DNA from 4 places in the Blautia sp. DFI.9.10 genome. Region 1 is predicted to be linked to each of the others. Evidence: predicted binding sites of a transcription regulator. Region 1 holds the regulator's gene; each other region holds the start of a gene.
What was found. The regulator Rex, encoded in region 1, represses fermentation and respiration genes when NADH is low (regulators of the CRP and FNR family bind a similar motif). The targets are predictions, from matches to a motif close to ATTGTTAANTANTTAACAAT.
Positions count from the first base shown of each region.

Region 2: the regulator Rex is predicted to act here: its motif matches at 2,239-2,258, upstream of NE671_RS03240 (4Fe-4S dicluster domain-containing protein).
Region 3: the regulator Rex is predicted to act here: its motif matches at 1,816-1,835, upstream of pckA (phosphoenolpyruvate carboxykinase (ATP)).
Region 4: the regulator Rex is predicted to act here: its motif matches at 1,720-1,739, upstream of NE671_RS01430 (iron-sulfur cluster assembly scaffold protein).

Region 1 covers NZ_JANGAA010000001.1:185,235-189,778, forward strand. Annotated here, with positions in the region: gene abc-f (ribosomal protection-like ABC-F family protein) at 1-1,559, opposite strand, end outside; gene NE671_RS00825 (redox-sensing transcriptional repressor Rex) at 1,774-2,421, shown strand; gene NE671_RS00830 (NAD(P)H-hydrate dehydratase) at 2,483-4,000, shown strand; gene alr (alanine racemase) at 3,997-4,544, shown strand, end outside.
Region 2 covers NZ_JANGAA010000003.1:184,229-188,772, reverse strand. Annotated here, with positions in the region: gene NE671_RS03245 (glucosaminidase domain-containing protein) at 1-134, shown strand, start outside; gene NE671_RS03240 (4Fe-4S dicluster domain-containing protein) at 585-2,093, opposite strand; gene NE671_RS03235 (complex I 24 kDa subunit family protein) at 2,494-2,973, shown strand; gene NE671_RS03230 (NADH-quinone oxidoreductase subunit NuoF) at 2,970-4,544, shown strand, end outside.
Region 3 covers NZ_JANGAA010000005.1:117,756-122,299, reverse strand. Annotated here, with positions in the region: gene NE671_RS05035 (DUF4866 domain-containing protein) at 1-251, shown strand, start outside; gene NE671_RS05030 (threonine/serine ThrE exporter family protein) at 347-1,645, opposite strand; gene pckA (phosphoenolpyruvate carboxykinase (ATP)) at 1,997-3,601, shown strand; NiCo riboswitch at 3,898-4,078, shown strand; gene NE671_RS05020 (cation diffusion facilitator family transporter) at 4,280-4,544, shown strand, end outside.
Region 4 covers NZ_JANGAA010000002.1:60,052-64,595, reverse strand. Annotated here, with positions in the region: gene NE671_RS01435 (GGGtGRT protein) at 1-784, opposite strand, end outside; gene NE671_RS01430 (iron-sulfur cluster assembly scaffold protein) at 825-1,517, opposite strand; gene NE671_RS01425 (TraX family protein) at 1,764-2,501, shown strand; gene NE671_RS01420 (transferase) at 2,626-3,294, opposite strand; gene NE671_RS01415 (DNA topoisomerase) at 3,291-4,544, opposite strand, start outside.

The sequences.
Region 1 (4,544 bases):
ACCACTGCTTGGTTTGTCAGTTCCATGATCCTGGTCGCAGTCTGATTGATAAAGTAACGGTCATGGGATACATAAAGGACTGTACCGGTGTAGCTGACTAGTGCTTCCTCCAAGATCTCCTTGGAAGCAATATCCAGATGGTTGGTAGGCTCGTCAAGGATCAGGAAGTTGGCTTCGGAAAGCATCAGCTTTGCAAGGGAAACACGGCCTCTTTCTCCACCGGAAAGTGCGGAGATTTCCTTGAAAACATCATCTCCGGTAAAGAGAAATGCAGCAAGCATATTTCGGATCTCGGTCTCTGTGAGAGTCGGATAAGTATCGGAGATCTCCTGGAAAATCGTCTTGTCCATATGCAGAACATGATGTTCCTGATCGTAATAACCGATCTGCACCTTGGAACCAAGGGAAAATTTGCCGGCATCTGCCTCAATAAGACCGTTGATGATCTTCAGCATGGTGGTCTTTCCGGTTCCGTTGTTTCCGATCAGTGCCACACGCTCGCCGCGTTTGATATCAAAGGAGATATCGGAGAACAGGGTCTGTCCCGGAAAGGCCTTGGAAAGCGCTTCCACGTGGAGCACATCGTTTCCGCTTAACACCCGTGGTTCCAGCGAGATACGCATCCGGTCCTGGAGCTCAAGAGGCTTTTCGATCCTCTGTACACGGTCCAGCATTTTTTCACGGCTTTCCGCACGCTTGATGGATTTTTCACGGTTAAAGGATTTCAGCTTGGCGATAACGGCTTCCTGATGCTTGATATCCCGCTGCTGATTTAAGTATGCCTTGTACTGTGCATCACGAAGCTGAGCCTTCTTGAGAGCATAGGCAGAGTAGTTGCCGCTGTATACGCGGGTCTGTCCGGCTTCGATCTCAATGACCTTGGTGACTACCTTATCCAGAAAATAACGGTCATGGGAGACGATAAAAACAGCTCCCGGATAATTCAGAAGATAAGTTTCCAGCCAGGAGATGCTTTCCATATCCAGGTGATTGGTTGGCTCATCCAGAAGCAGGATATCCGGCTTGGAAAGAAGCATCTTGCCCAGCGCCACGCGGGTTTTCTGACCGCCGGAAAGAGTTTCGATCTGCTTGTCATAATCTTCCTCCGTGAAGCCGAGACCCTTTAAGACACCGGTCAGCTCACTTTTGTAAGCGTATCCGTTCTCCAGCTCAAACTGATGGGTCAGGCGGGTATAGGTTTCCATCAGACGGTTCAGCTCATCACCGGTCACCGTGTTCATTTCCTGTTCCATATTGCGGATACGGCGTTCCATATCGATGATGTGCTGCTTGGTGGTAAGAAGCTCCTCGTAGATGGTATGATGTCCGTGGATATCCTGGTACTGGGCAAGATAGCCGATATTTTTATCCCGGGCAAGCACCACGGTACCGGAATCAGCAGAAAGCTCCTGCATGATGATCCGCAGCAGTGTGGTCTTTCCTGCACCGTTGCATCCGATCAGAGCAGCCTTTTCACGGTCTTCAATGTGAAAGGATGCATCATTTAAAATTACTTTTTCGCCAAAGGCCTTGCATATATTCTGACATGATAAAATCATAAAAACTGTCCTCCTGTATAAAGAATCACCCCTGTTTATGCCTGAACAGGGAAAAATCCTCCACCTATTATAACGGAAACTGCCGGGATTTCAAAGAAAAAATCAATTATTAGAAAAATTATAAAGAAATTTGTACAGAATAGACAACTTTAATTGACAGGAAAATGTCAATTCGTTATAATTAACCTAGTGTAAGGTAAGGAGGAAAACTATCGTGGAGACAAAACAAATCTCGAAAGCGGTGATTAAGCGTCTGCCACGCTATTACCGCTACTTAGGAGAGCTGATGGAAGACAATGTAGAACGTATTTCTTCCAATGAGTTAAGTAAGAAGATGCATACCACAGCTTCTCAGATCCGTCAGGATCTTAATAATTTCGGCGGTTTTGGGCAGCAGGGGTATGGCTATAATGTACACTATCTTTATACAGAGATCGGTAAGATCCTGGGACTAGATACCGTTCATCCGATGATCATCCTGGGTGCCGGTAATCTGGGACAGGCACTTGCCAATTATGTGGATTTTGAGAAGCGCGGGTTCAGGCTGGTTGGTATCTTTGACGTAAATCCTGTGCTTGAGGGCATCGCAGTCCGTGGACTTGAGATCCAGATGCTCAGTGAGCTTCCGTTTTTCCTGAGAGAGAATAACGTGGAGATCGCGATCCTGACACTTCCCAAGAATAAAGCCAAGGAAATGGCAGATATTCTGGTGGAGAACGGGATCAAGGCAATCTGGAATTTTGCACATCTTGATCTTGAGACACCGGATGATGTGATCGTAGAGAACGTTCATCTTTCCGAGAGTCTGATGACACTGTCTTATAATCTCAGCAAATACAGGCAGGAACATGTGGATAAGTAAGAATTGTTAAGCTGCCGGAAACGGCAGCTTTCTCTATGACAGAGGGGAGGCAGAAGACAGAATGAAGAAGCTTGTTACCTGCAAAGAAATGAAGGATCTGGACTCCACAACGATCCGTGAGATCGGAGTTCCCTCCGAGGTTCTGATGGAGCGGGCAGCACTGAAGGTGGTAGAGGAAACAGAAAAGTATCTCCAGAAGGACGAAAGGATCCTGGTAGTCTGCGGAAGCGGAAACAATGGCGGTGACGGTATCGCTGTTGCCAGATTGTTCCATCTGAAGGGGATCCGGGTAGAGTTTTATATGGTCGGAAACAAAGATAAAATGACCAGAGAGACAGCTCTTCAGTATAAGATCGCTTCCGGTTATCGTGTCCCGGAGGTGAATAACCCGCAGTGGAGTGAATATACTACTATAGTAGATGCCGTGTTTGGGGTAGGCCTGACGCGTCCGATCGAGGGGCATTATGCTGATATCATCCATGAGATGAACAGTGCGAGGGCCAAAAAGATCGCAGTTGACATCCCGTCAGGAGTGAACGGAGATACTGGCCTGGAAATGGGAATTGCCTTCAGCGCCGATCTGACTGTCACATTTGCCTACCGGAAAAGAGGTCTTTGCTTTTATCCGGGAAGACTGTATGCAGGAAGGATCGTTACCGCCGATATCGGGATCTATGAGCAGGAAGCTGTGACTGCATCTGCCGCCTGTCTGGAAAATAAAGATCTGCAGCTGTTTCCGGAACGTGATCCCGGCGGAAACAAGGGTACCTTCGGAAAAGTGCTCTTTGTGACCGGAAGTGAGGGAATGTGCGGAGCCGCTTATTTAAGCGCCAGTGCAGCACTTCGTGCCGGTGCGGGAATGGTAAAGATCCAGACTGTGGAAGCCAACAGGATCCCGCTGCAGATACTCCTTCCGGAGGCTATGGTCTGCAGCCGCTTTGATCAGGAATCCAATGAACAGCTTCTATCCTGGTGTGATGTGATCGTGATCGGACCGGGACTTGGAACATCAGTGGCCAGCCGTGAGAGAGAACAGTGGTTTCTCACGGCGGCTGCCCGGGAGAAAAAGCCGCTGATCCTGGATGCGGACGGCCTGAACCTTCTGGCTGCACATCCACAGTGGTATCAGTATCTGGGAGAGCATGTAGTCCTGACACCGCATATCGGAGAAATGAGCCGGCTCAGTGGCAGAACGATCCAGGAGATCCAGCATGAGATCGCAGATACTGCACTGAAATGTGCTGCGGAAACAGGCTCTGTGTGCGTATTGAAGGATGCATGTACGGTGATCGCAGATGAGAAAGGCCAGATGTATCTGAATCTTTCCGGTAATTCCGGAATGGCAACTGCAGGAAGCGGAGATGTGCTTTCCGGGATCCTGGCAGCAGTGTTATGTATGTATCTGAAAACGGAGGAACAGCCTCCCATGGTTTTAAAGGCCGCGTTAGGTGTTTATCTTCACGGACTTTGCGGTGATCTTGCAGCCGCTGAAAAAGGAAAGCGCAGTATGCTGGCAGGAGATATCATAGAATATCTGCCCAAGGCATTAGCTATAGGTGAAGAGGAGTCGAAGTTATGAAGAAATACGAGAGAGTAAAAGCACTGGTATCACTGGATGCCATTGCCCACAATTTTGAGGAAATGCATAAAAATGTCAAAGAAGGGACAAAGATCATCGCTGTGATCAAGGCAGACGGTTATGGTCATGGTGCCAGAGCTATTGCCCGTCTGATCCAGGACTATGACTATATCTGGGGATTTGCAACAGCTACTGCAGAGGAGGCACTGGAGCTTCGGCATGCAGGGATCACCAAGCCTGTCCTGATCCTTGGCCTTGTATTTGAGGAATATTATGAAGAGCTTGCAGCCAATGATATCCGGATCACCATATCGGATCTTAATACAGCAGCAGAATATGCAAAAGCAGGTGCACGCATTGGAAAAAATGTACATATTCATCTGGCTCTGGATACGGGAATGACAAGGATCGGATATGCGGATATTCCAGAAAATGCGATAAAGATCGAAAAAATCTCAAAAATCCCGAATCTGGTGATCGAGGGAATGTTTACCCATTTTGCCAGGGCGGATGAGACCGACCGTTCTCCTGCACTGGTGCAGTT
Region 2 (4,544 bases), on a different contig from region 1:
GGATCCAGGAGAATCCTTATGGTGGCGGATGGGCCGCCGGGAGAAGTTATGGATATAAGCTTAGGAGTCTTCTGGCGGAGTTGAAGGGGGAGGAGTATACCTGGCCGGAGAGTACGGAGACGGTGGAGAAGTAGTGGTGGTGGCGAACGGGACGGTAGTGGCGAACGGGACGGCCCGGAAGGGAGTGCGGTACTGTCCGCGGCCGGGCTTCGTCGGCGGCTGGATCTAAGGCGCCGGGATTCTGCTAAAACCATTTTCCAAAAGCCAGAACTCGCGGCTTTTTGCCGCTCAGACAGCTGGCTTTTGAAAAATAACGCAGAAGTCCCGCCGCCTAAGATCCAGCACACCTCCTGCAGAGTCGTCCGCAGACAGTACCGCACTCCCTTCCGGGCCTGTGCGTTGGTTGGGGTAAGTTGTCTGGCTAAACGATAGGATGTGGATGAGGGACGGAGGCGGGCTTTGCCCTGTCCTGGTTGATGAAAAATGGAGATGTAACCTTGATTTTTAATCATCTAGGTTGCATCTCCGTTTTTTATTCAAATTGAAATATTTGGGGAATTATATAGTGGAATATTTTGAGGTAGTTAGTTCAACTCCAGGTTTTCCAGTTCCTGTGAGGGGAGTTTTGGTTCTGAGCCGTCTACGTATTTTTTGAGGGCCTTGGAGGTTTTTGCGAAGCCGGCGTTGGTTCCGGCGCCTCCGATGCAGCCTCCGGGGCAGGCCATTCCTTCGATCATGCAGTTTTTGATCTTGCCGGCCTTTGCCAGAGTGAGGACTTTTTTGCATTCGGCAAGGCTTTCTGCGTGTTCGATGTGGACTGGTACATCGGGATAGTATTCCTTCAGACAGTTTTCGATGGCTCCGGCTACGCCGCCTGCAATGGCGTAGCCTCGTCCTGCTGCGGTTGCGGCCTGGGTTTCTTCCGGGAGCTCTTCGCAGGTGGATGGGGTGATGCTTTTGGCGTCGAACAGGCCCCAGAGTTCCTCGAAGGTGATCACGAAGTCTACATCACTTCTTACGGAATGTCGCATGGCTTCCAGTTTTTTGGAGGCGCATGGTCCGATGAAGACTACTTTCGCATGGGGGTGCTCTTTTTTTACGATCCGGGCAGTTGCCACCATCGGGGTCAGCTCCTGGGAGATGTTGTCGATCATAGCCGGGAAGTATTTCTTTGCCATGACGGACCAGGATGGGCAGCAGGAGGTGAGGAGGAACGGGAGGTGGCCGGTTGCTACTTCTTTGGCGTAGTGGTGTGCTTCAGAGATGCAGCCGATGTCTGCGCCCAGTGCTACCTCATAAATGTTTGAGAAGCCCAGCTGTTTGAGAGCGGAGCGGAATTGGCCCGGGGTGACGTCTTCGCCGAACTGATTGATGTAGGCGGGGGCGATTTCTGCAATGATCTCAGTTCCTTCTCGAAGGGCGTGGGACAGCTGGAAGATCTGGGATTTGTCGGAGATAGCTCCGAATGGACAGCTGACCATGCACATGCCGCAGGATACGCATTTATCCTGGTTGATGGAGGCGCGTCCCTGTTCATCGCTCTCGATGGCTTTTACACCGCAGGCACGTTCGCAGGGGCGTTCTTTATGGGCGATGGCATCGTAAGGACAGACAGCTTTGCATCTTCCGCAATGGATACATTTGTCCTGGTCGATGAAGGATTTTCCGTTTACCATGGAAATGGCGCCTTTGGGGCAGGTGAGTAAACAGGGATGTGCGACACAGCCGCGGCACATGTTGCTGACTTCGTATTTGTTGGATTCGCATGCGGAACATGCGGAAGGGATCACCTGCATAAGAGGTGGTTCATAATATTTCTCGTCAATGTTGCTGGCCTTCACGCCATCGGTAAGGTGGACGGAACGATTTTCCGGGCGGAGGGAAAGTCCCATGGCCAGACGGACACGTTCGCTTGCAACAGCTCTTTCACGATAGATGCTTTCGCGGTATTTCGCGCGTTCCTCTACAATATTGTAGGGAATGGATTCGATATCATGGATCATTGATTCGTCCGTGGATTCAAATCCGATCTTAGCAATTTCGGTAAAAATCTTTCGCCGGATCTGTTTTACTGGTGTGTCAAGATTTCGCATAGATGTTCTCCTTTACAAAATAAATTAATTAAATGTTTTCCACGCACTTTTTATCTATCTTAAAGTAATTGAGAAATAAAATCAATAACCGGCTTTAATGTTTTGGGGCAGAAACAAAGAGCAGATTTGTATCTTTATTATCAAGACTGTTAAAAATTGAACATATTTTATGGAAAATAGATACAAAATCAGTAAGCCGTTGTAAACATTTCGATATATTCTGAAAAAAGCAAAAAAACTGCTTGTGAAAAATGACGATATAAGTTATAATTGAAAGCATGAAATAGTGCAAAATAATGATTTGCATAAATGCGCGGCACTGACAGAGTGTTAAAGCATTAACCTGTAGTGGAACAGGTTGATCAAGTGGAAAATCTATGAGAAACAAGGAGGGAACCGAATGTTAGACCAGACGTATTACAGAAAAACGGACGAGATCATCGAGCACTACGGCCGGAAAGCTGCATCACTGATTCCGATCATGCAGGATATTCAGGCTGAGTACCGTTATCTTCCGGGAGAGCTTCTTACTTATGTTGCGGAACAGATTGGTGTAAAAGAAGCGAAGGCGTACAGTGTAGCTACTTTCTATGAAAACTTTTCCTTTGAGCCGAAGGGCAAGTACATCATCAAGGTATGTGACGGTACTGCCTGTCATGTACGTAAGTCCATGCCTGTAAAGGAAGCAATGCTGAAGGAACTTGGACTGAGTCATAAGAAGCATACTACAGATGATATGATGTTTACCGTTGAGACAGTTTCCTGTCTTGGTGCCTGCGGACTTGCACCGACACTGACTGTAAATGATGAAGTTCACCCGAAGATGACTCCTGAGAAGGCTGTTGAGCTTTTAAATGAATTGAGAGGTGAGAGCGTATGAGTATAACCAGTATGGAAGATCTGAAAAACAAACAGGCTGAGGTTAAGAAGAATCTTGATGGCTATACCTGCCGTGTTCTCGTCTGTTCCGGTACCGGATGTATTGCTTCCGGTGCTCAGAAGATTTATGAAGAAATGTCAAGACTCTGTGAGGGAATCGAGGGTGTTGCGGTTGAGATGCAGAAGGATGTTCCTCATGTAGGAATCGTTAAGACCGGATGCCAGGGCTTATGTGAACTGGGTCCTCTTATGAGAATTGAACCCTATGATTATCAGTATGTACATGTTCAGGTAGACGACTGTCGCGAGATCGTAGAGAAGACCGTGATCTGCGGACTGCCTGTTGAGCGTCTGTTTTATCGTCATAATGATGAGGCCTGTCCACATCCCAGTGACATTCCGTTCCTGAACCAGCAGACAAGGATCGTTCTTGAGAACTGTGGCAAGATCGATGCAGAGTCCATTGATGAATATATTTCCGTAGGCGGCTTTTCCGCAATGGCGAAGGCGTTCTTTGAAATGACCCCACAGGGTGTTATCGACGAGATCTCGAAGTCTGGTCTCCGCGGCCGTGGCGGTGCAGGTTTCCCTGCAGGCAAGAAATGGTCACAGGTTGCACGCCAGTCGGAAAAAGTCCGTTATGTAGTATGTAACGGTGATGAAGGTGACCCGGGAGCATTTATGGATGGTTCCGTAATGGAAGGTGATCCTTACAAGATGATCGAGGGTATGGTGATCGCTGCCTATGCAGTAGGTGCAGAAGATGGTTATATTTATGTGCGTGCCGAGTATCCTCTTTCTGTACAGAGACTTCGAATGGCTATTGAACAGGCAGAGTCCTATGGCCTTCTTGGTGATAATATCCTTGGTTCCGGTATTAATTTCCACTTACATATCAATCGCGGTGCCGGAGCGTTCGTATGTGGTGAAGGTTCTGCCCTGACTGCTTCTATCGAAGGCAACAGAGGTATGCCTCGAGTAAAACCTCCGAGAACGGTTGAGCAGGGCCTGTGGGGTAAACCTACGGTTCTGAATAACGTAGAGACTTATGCCAACGTACCGAAGATTATCCTTCAGGGAGCAGACTGGTTCCACACCATCGGTACAGAGGGAAGCCCTGGAACCAAGACTTTCTCACTTACCGGTTCCATTGAGAACACCGGTCTTATCGAGGTTCCAATGGGAACAAGCCTCCGTCATATCATTTATGACATCGGTGGTGGTCTTAAGAGTGGTGCTGCATTTAAGGGTGTACAGATCGGTGGTCCTTCCGGTGGATGTCTGATCGACGATCAGATCGATCATCCGCTTGATTTTGATTCTGTTAAGAAGCTGGATGCCATCATGGGTTCCGGTGGACTTGTTGTTATGGATGAGAATACCTGTATGGTAGAGGTTGCGCGTTTCTTCATGAGCTTTACACAGCGTGAGAGCTGTGGTAAATGTGTTCCCTGCCGTGAGGGTACCAAACGTATGCTTGAGATCCTGGAGAGAATCGTTGCAGGTAAGGGTGAGCTTTCCGATCTGGATGAGCTGGAAGAACTTGCAAACATGGTTCAGAGCATGGCCCTG
Region 3 (4,544 bases), on a different contig from region 1:
TGCTGCTGGTGTATGAGCTTCCGGACAGCGTAAGGGAAAAGGAAACGGAGGCACAGGCCTATGCGGCTGTATGGGATATCATGATGGCAATTCAGAAGAAGCTTCCAAGAGCTTTTGTGTATTATGGGCAGGATTCTGTGGAGGATGGTGGAAAACGTTATGACGGACTGGGCGTTTTTCTCCCCATCCATAAATTTGCGGACCGCCTGGAAAAAATGATCGGGATCGCTGATGAGATCGTAATGAAATAGAATGTACAAAAAAGGACTGCTTTTGTATTGCTCCGGTTATCAGAAGGATAGCTGATGACCGGAAGCTACAGAAAGCAGTCCTTTTTGTATGCCCGTCAGGTGCAGTAGCGGAACATTTTGTCCGTAAGGATCCTGGCGAAAATAAGGCCCAGAGGAAGAGCAACGATGATCAGGATCGCAGCTGCAAACCAGGAGGCGGAAACATTCAGGGACATGATCCCCAGATTGTAGATCGCCCGGTAGAGATAAAGTCCGGGAACCATGATCACAATGGATGGTACGGTAATGGAAATCCTGGGATATCCCACTTTTGTTTTGAGGAGGGAGGCCAGAAGTCCGGCTGTCAGTGCTCCGAAAAAAGCCGCGGCAGCAGGTGGGAAACCGGCAAGATCAACAAGCTCCAGACGTAAAGTGTTGGACAGTGCGCCGATGAAGGCGGCAGCTGCGGCTAGACGGACAGGGCTGTTGAACATGACCGAAAAGCCGAATACCCCGCAGAAGCTTGCCAGAAGCCGGAACAGGATCCTCTGAGCTGCCGAAAGCTCCAAAGGCAGGAAATCCACAGGTTTCAGATGAAGAAGCAGTGCCATTAGCCAGGCAGAGACAGCAGCCACCATTACAACAATAATGGCGTAGGCCAGTCGTTCCAGTCCGGAACGCATATCCAGCTTGGCAAGGTCGATCCCGCTTGTGATAAACGGAAAGCCCGGAATGATAAACAGCATGGAACAGATGTATCCGGCCTCATGCTGGACGGAAATGTGGAACAGAAGCTCTGCCAGTTTCAGGAAGCCTGCATATACAAGACAGGCAGAGGAAACAGAAACTGCAATGCACATAAACAGAGTAAAATGATGCTTGCCAAGCTTGCAGCGGATGGCGTTTCCGATGCCTGCGCCTGCAAAAGCCAGGATCATTTCCAGCGGGCCACCGCCCAGAAGAAAAGTAAATGCACCACAGGCCAGTGCAGAAGCCAGTCCCAGGGCGGTAGGGGAATAAAGCCCGTGGATCCGCTCGATCTCATCTAACTGACTGTGCAGTGCTTCACCGCTCATATGGATACCCTCTGCAGGAAAATCACTGACAAAATGTTCCAGCCTGTTCAGCCTGGAAGTATTTACGCCGGTGGTAGTCAGACTAAGTGCATGGGAAAAACTGCTCTCACCGTCAAAGCAGGTGTAGCTTATGGACATCAGTCCGATATCTGCGGAGCAGGTGATACCAAGTGCTTCTGACAATGTATTCATGGAACTCCGTACCCGCCAAGCACCGGTCCCACAGGAGAGAAGCATCATGCCTGTACGGCCGATCAGGGAAGCTTTTTCGGAAAGAGAAGCCTCGGTGATGGGCTGGCTGTTCCTAGCGCTTACGTAGTTGTGCCAGGGGATTTTCATATGATTACGTTTAACCGGAATATCTGACACAGAAATCACTTCTTTCTATATATTAAAATCATATAGTTACTATTATAAATATATATAATAACTATAATCAGATATATTGTAGCAATTATTCTGAAAAAGTCAAGTATAGATGGAGTAAAATCTGACAGTACCAAAACGTCACTGTTAAAGATTTATCATTTTTTTGCGGAAAATGAATTTTTTTGGTTGCTTTTACGTACAATTTATGTATAATTGTGGATAGGGATGTTGGAATGACCAATTCCTATGGCAGGATGACAAAAACCTGCAAGAGTAGGTGGCTATCATAATTACTATTAAAGAAGAGAGGTAAATGTTAAGATGGCAAAAATCGATTTAACAAAGTATGGTATTACCGGAACAACTGAGATCGTGTACAATCCTTCTTACGAGACATTATTCGAGGAAGAGACCAAACCAGAGCTTGAGGGATTTGAGAAAGGTCAGGTCAGCGAGCTTGGTGCTGTCAACGTAATGACAGGTATCTACACAGGACGTTCCCCTAAAGACAAATATATCGTTATGGATGAGAACTCCAAAGACACAGTTTGGTGGACATCCGATGAGTACAAAAACGATAACCATCCGGCAACTCAGGAAGCATGGGCTGCAGTTAAAGATCTTGCTAAGAAAGAGCTTTCCAACAAGAGACTTTTCGTAGTAGATGCATTCTGCGGAGCTAACAAAGATACACGTATGGCTATCCGTTTCATCGTTGAGGTTGCTTGGCAGGCACACTTCGTAACAAACATGTTCATTCAGCCGACAGCTGAGGAGCTTGAGAACTTTGAGCCAGATTTCGTTGTTTACAACGCATCCAAGGCTAAAGTTGAGAACTACAAAGAGCTGGGTCTTAACTCTGAGACAGCTGTAATGTTCAACATTACAAGCCGTGAGCAGGTTATCGTTAATACATGGTACGGCGGAGAGATGAAGAAAGGTATGTTCTCCATGATGAACTACTATCTGCCGCTTAAGGGCATCGCTTCCATGCACTGCTCTGCAAACACAGACCTTAACGGAGAGAACACAGCAATCTTCTTCGGTCTTTCCGGAACAGGTAAAACAACACTTTCCACAGATCCTAAGCGTCTCCTGATCGGTGATGACGAGCACGGCTGGGATGACAACGGAGTATTCAACTTCGAGGGTGGATGCTACGCTAAGGTTATCAACCTTGACAAAGAGTCTGAGCCGGACATCTACAATGCGATCAAGAGAAACGCTCTTCTTGAGAACGTAACACTTGATAAAGATGGAAAGATCGACTTCGCTGACAAGAGCGTAACAGAGAACACACGTGTTTCCTACCCGATCAACCACATCGAGAACATCGTTCGCCCGGTATCTTCTGCACCGGCAGCGAAAGAAGTTATCTTCCTGTCCGCAGATGCATTCGGCGTACTTCCTCCAGTATCTATCCTGACACCGGAGCAGACACAGTACTACTTCCTTTCCGGATTCACAGCTAAACTTGCTGGTACAGAGCGTGGAATCACAGAGCCTACTCCTACATTCTCCGCTTGCTTCGGACAGGCATTTCTTGAGCTTCACCCGACAAAATATGCTGAGGAGCTCGTTAAGAAAATGGAGAAGAGCGGTGCGAAAGCATACCTCGTTAACACAGGATGGAACGGAACTGGAAAACGTATCTCCATCAAAGATACTCGTGGTATCATCGATGCTATCCTTGACGGATCTATTCTTAAAGCTCCGACAAAGAAGATCCCATTCTTCAACTTCGAGGTTCCGACAGAGCTTCCAGGCGTAGATCCTGCAATCCTTGACCCACGTGACACATATGCAGACGCTGCAGAGTGGGAGACAAAGGCTAAAGATCTTGCTGCAAGATTCGTTAAGAACTTTGTTAAATATGAAGGAAATGCTGCTGGTAAAGCACTCGTTGCTGCTGGCCCGCAGGCATAATCGATCATTCCAACTGAATACAGATCGTAGATTTGACCGGGAGTGGATTTATCCGCTCCCGGTTTTTTGACAAACAACTGAGGATCTATTATTTGATATAGAACTGTGCAGTGCGAAGCATGTTTCCAGACATGGAATAAACAGAAAGTTGAAGATATCTACCTGTAAAATAAAAAACTTTGGCTTGACTAACAGAGGGCATATGGTGTATCCTTTCTGAGAAGTTGAGCGGGAGACCCGTAAGACTGCAAAAATTCTCTTTGCACTGCATTACATTCGAACAGGATGCGAGATCAACAGTACAAACTGAGCAGGCGATGCTTTTCGGAATCGAAAATATTTATCGAAGGCATGGGGCCGGGCCGCAGGAAGCGGCAGCGGATATGGATTTAAACGTAATTGCAAAGAACCTGCATTCACGGAATATGAGGTGAAGCAGAATGTGACTTTGCTTTCAGACATATCTGCGGGACAGTGTATGTTTCGCAGGTATGTCTTTTTTACTGCAAAAATATGGATGGAACAGAAGGTAGAAGCTGGGATATCCCTATACAGAAAAGAAAGAACACCGGCGGAAAATCGCACTGCAGCGAGTAGTGAAGGAACCGCCGGTTTTTTCACGGAAAATGTTGTGCCATAAGAAGAACCTGATCATATATTTAAAAGGAGATTCTGTTTATGGAACACACAGAAAACAAAACAATTATACATGATACAGAAAAAACAGCTTCATGGGAACAGCAGACAGCAATGAAGGTATCCGGGATCAGTATTCTGGTAAACCTTTTATTATCTGTATTTAAACTGATCGCAGGTATTGTGGCACATTCAGGAGCAATGATCTCGGATGCCATTCATTCTGCATCAGATGTGGGAAGCACCTTCATCGTAATCATCGGTGTCCGTCTTTCTACAAAGAAATCAGACAAAGAGCACCAGTACG
Region 4 (4,544 bases), on a different contig from region 1:
TACCACCGCCGGAAGCAACGGAGAAGTATTTTTTGCCTTTCTCGTTGCACTCTTTTTTGTATGTTCCTGCTACCGGATGCTGGAAACGAGTCGGGTTCGTGGAGTTTCCTGTGATGGAAACGTCAACGCCCTCTTTCCACATGATCGCAACACCTTCCGGAACGCTGTTAGCGCCGTAGCAGTTAACCTTTGCACGAAGTCCCTCTGAATAGGATTTACGGAATACTTCCTTAACCTCGTTCTTATATGGATCATACTCTGTCTCTACATATGTAAAGCCGTTGATACGGGAGATGATCTGAGCAGCGTCTTTTCCAAGACCGTTCAGGATAACACGAAGAGGTTTTTTACGAACCTTGTTTGCTTTCTCTGCGATACCGATAGCACCCTCAGCTGCTGCGAAAGACTCATGTCCTGCAAGGAAGCAGAAGCAGTCTGTCTCTTCCTCAAGGAGCATCTTTCCAAGGTTTCCATGTCCAAGACCTACTTTACGTGTGTCTGCAACGGATCCCGGGATACAGAAAGCCTGAAGGCCTTCTCCGATAGCTGCTGCTGCGTCAGCGGCTCTTCTGCAGCCTTTTTTGATCGCGATAGCTGCACCTACTGTGTAAGCCCAGCAAGCGTTCTCGAAGCAGATCGGCTGAATGCCTTTGATCTGATCGTAAACGTTCAGTCCTGCGTCTTTAGTGATTTTCTCAGCTTCTTCGATAGAAGCGATTCCATAGCTGTTTAAAACAGAATTGATCTTGTCAATTCGTCTCTCATATGATTCAAATAAAGCCATTTCCTGTAACCTCCTGATATTTTCACCTTACGAAGTGTAATTACTCTTTTCTTGGGTCGATGATCTTAACAGCATCTGCAACACGGCCGTACTGACCTTTTGCTTTCTCCCATGCTGTGTTCGGGTCATCACCTTTCTTAATGAAGTCAGTCATTTTTCCAAGGCTTACGAACTGATATCCGATGATCTCATCGTTCTCGTCAAGAGCGATACCTGTAACATAACCCTCAGCCATCTCAAGGTAACGAGGTCCTTTTTTCAGAGTTCCATACATTGTACCAACCTGAGAACGAAGTCCTTTTCCAAGGTCCTCAAGACCAGCGCCTACTGCAAGTCCGTCCTCGGAGAATGCAGACTGGGAACGTCCGTAAACGATCTGAAGGAAAAGCTCTCTCATAGCTGTATTGATTGCATCACATACAAGGTCTGTGTTCAGTGCCTCCATAACGGTAAGTCCTGGAAGGATCTCAGAAGCCATAGCTGCAGAGTGAGTCATTCCTGAACATCCGATTGTCTCAACAAGTGCCTCCTGGATGATTCCCTCTTTAACGTTAAGGGAAAGCTTACAAGCACCCTGCTGCGGAGCACACCAGCCAACACCGTGTGTAAATCCGGAGATATCCTTTACTTCTTTTGCCTGAACCCATTTTGCTTCTTCCGGGATCGGAGCGGCACCATGATGTACGCCCTGTGCCACTGGACACATTTCTTCTACTTCGCGTGAATAAATCATTTTAAAACTCCTTTCAAGTATAGATTGACCGATGTTATTGAGAAAAAAAGTTCGATAACACCCTATGGCTATTTTCTCACAAAACCTTTGTTTCGTCCAGTCATATTTGATAAAATTTTGCCATAAAACGCATAATATTGGTAGTTATTCCGGCAGTATTGCATGCCTAACTGTCAAATATTTCTGGCAACTGCTGTATGTATGTGATAATATATTAGCAAGTTTAACCCTGGAGGTATATTTTTCATGAATGCATCTGTGGATTCTGTTTTTCCAGAAAAATACCGCATTCTCAGCGGAAGCGCTCTGAAGATGATCGCGGTCATCACCATGCTGATCGATCATATCGGAGCTGTGCTACTCAGTATGTATCAGCCCGCACAGAAAATCCTGTTTACACTTTTCGGCAGAGAATATACTGTATATCTTATTTTCCGCGATATCGGAAGAGCTGCTTTTCCCATCTTCTGTTTTCTCCTGCTGGAAGGCTTCCGGCATACACGGAGCCGGTTCCTCTATGGAAGAAATCTCCTTCTTTTTGCGCTGCTTTCAGAAATTCCGTGGAATCTGATGTTTACAAATACGCTGCGTTACGAAAGACAAAATGTGTTTTTCACGCTTTTCCTCGGATATCTGGCCTTTTGTGCCATCGAATATTTCCAGACCAGACCTTCGATGCAGTTTCTCTGCATCCTGGGACTGCTTGTTGTTTCCATTTTTCTGAAAGCAGACTATGGATGGCGGGGGTATATCTTCCTGCTGATCATGTACTATATGCGAAACGATAAGCCAGGCCAGGCAATCCTCGGAAGCTGCTGGCTTTACTATGAATGGAGAGCCTCCTTTGCCTTTCTGTCCATTAACCTGTACAATGGAAAAAGAGGCTTCATCCGCGGAAAATCAGCAAAATATTTCTTTTACTGGTTTTACCCAGTCCATATTATAGGACTGGTCATACTTCGACAGCTTTTGTTTTTATCTTAATCCCGCCCGCTCCCGGTCGGTTCATCCTTCCACGACCAATACTGTTGCATCCATCACCCCATCAAAAAAAAGCTGCACTTTCTCAAAAGTGCAGCTTAAATGCGTGTCCAGAAGAATCTGTTTCTTATTTTTTCTTTACGATCTCTTTTGCATTTTTATAAATGGAATCCGCCGGAACACATCCACGTACCGGTGACAGCGGGTAAATATTGGAATTCCGTCCGATCACAGTACCGGGATTCAGCACAGAACCGCATCCGACTTCAACATGATCCCCGAGCATCGCTCCGAATTTCTTAAGACCGGTTTCGATCTTTTCATCCCCGTCTTTTACGACAACCAGCTTCTTGTCTGATTTTACGTTGGAACAGATCGATCCGGCACCCATGTGGGACTTATATCCCAGCACAGCATCTCCAACATAATTATAATGAGGAACCTGAACCTTGTTAAACAGCACTGCATTCTTAAGCTCTGTGGAATTTCCCACAACTGCGCCCTCACCAACGATAGCCTTGCCGCGGATAAATGCACAGTGGCGCACCTCGGCGTCTCTGCCAATGATAGCCGGTCCGGTGATACTTGCAGTCGGCGCAACTGTAGCGGATCTTGCGATCCATACATTTTCGCCCTTCTCCTCATATTCAGAAGGATCCAGTGTTTTTCCAAGCTTAATAATGAAATCTCCGATCTCCGGAAGAACCTCCCACGGATAGGTTTTTCCCTCAAAAAGCTCTGCTGCAATGGTCTCATTCAGATCCAGCATATTGCTGATAGTAAAATCTTTCATCATGATGATCTCTTTCCTCCCTGTCTGGAAGCTCGCTCCGGCTTCCTGTAGTTTACAGCGGCCACATCAAAAAACTGCCGCAGGTTATACTGATAATTGCTTGCCTCCACCTGCCGGGTACGTACCCGCACAAAATGCTCCAGCTTGTCCATATATTCCTGTTCCGTGATGCTGCCCTCTGCCACATAGGTGAGCCCCTTTTCCCAGCTTGCCGTAAGCTCCGGGTTCAGAAGCTGCCGGATAGAACAATTTACCACATCAAAGATCATTTCCCCAAGCAGCGTTGGAGTGATCACCTGGGTCTTTTTGTTCAGTGCCAGATATTTGATGTTAAAAAGCTTCTTCAGGATCTCGGCACGGGTAGCACTGGTGCCGATCCCGCTTCCCTTGATCTGGGCTCGAAGCTCCTCATCCTCGATCAGCTGTCCTGCATTTTCCATGGCAAGGATCATGGAACCGGAATTGTATCGTTTGGGCGGTGAAGTCTCACCCTCCTTGATACTCAAACCGTTCACAGGAAGTATATCACCCTTTTTCAGCTTCTGCAACGCCTCCAGGAGCACAGTATCACAGGAAACCTCGTCTTCCTCTCCATTTCCGTTTTTCTCACTGTCTGAAGCCCTTTTCCGCGAAAAAGAATTGGTGGCGATCTTCAGATAGCCTTCTTCTTTGAGAACCTTAAAGGATGAAAAGAATGCCTCGCCGTCCAGCTTCGTCACAAGACTCACCTTCTGATAAACGGCCGGCGGATAAAAAATACACAAAAATCTCCGTACAATAGTCTCGTACACACGCTGCGCAGTAAGAGACACGCTTCCCAGCGCATTCAATCCCTGACCGGTAGGAATGATCGCATAATGGTCTGTGATCTGCTTGTCATTCACATATCTGGTCTTTGCAATGCTTTTCCAGGATTCCATCCCCAAAACCTCTGCCGCCGCAGCACCGGCCTGCTGATAATTTCGAAGACCGGATATATTCTTGTATATCTCCTTGGCCACTGCCGTGGAAAGAACTCTGGCATCCGTTCTCGGATAAGTCACCAGCTTCTTCTCATAAAGCTCCTGTACGATCCGGAGTGTCTCGTCCGGACTGATCTTAAACAGCTTTGAGCACACATTCTGAAGCTCCGCCAGGTTAAAAAGAAGCGGCGGATTTTTGTTTTCTTTTTTTCGTTCCACCTTTTCCACAATACAGGAAAGGGGCTGGTTCACCATCAGCTGATCGATCAGCATCTGTGCATGCTCTTTTTT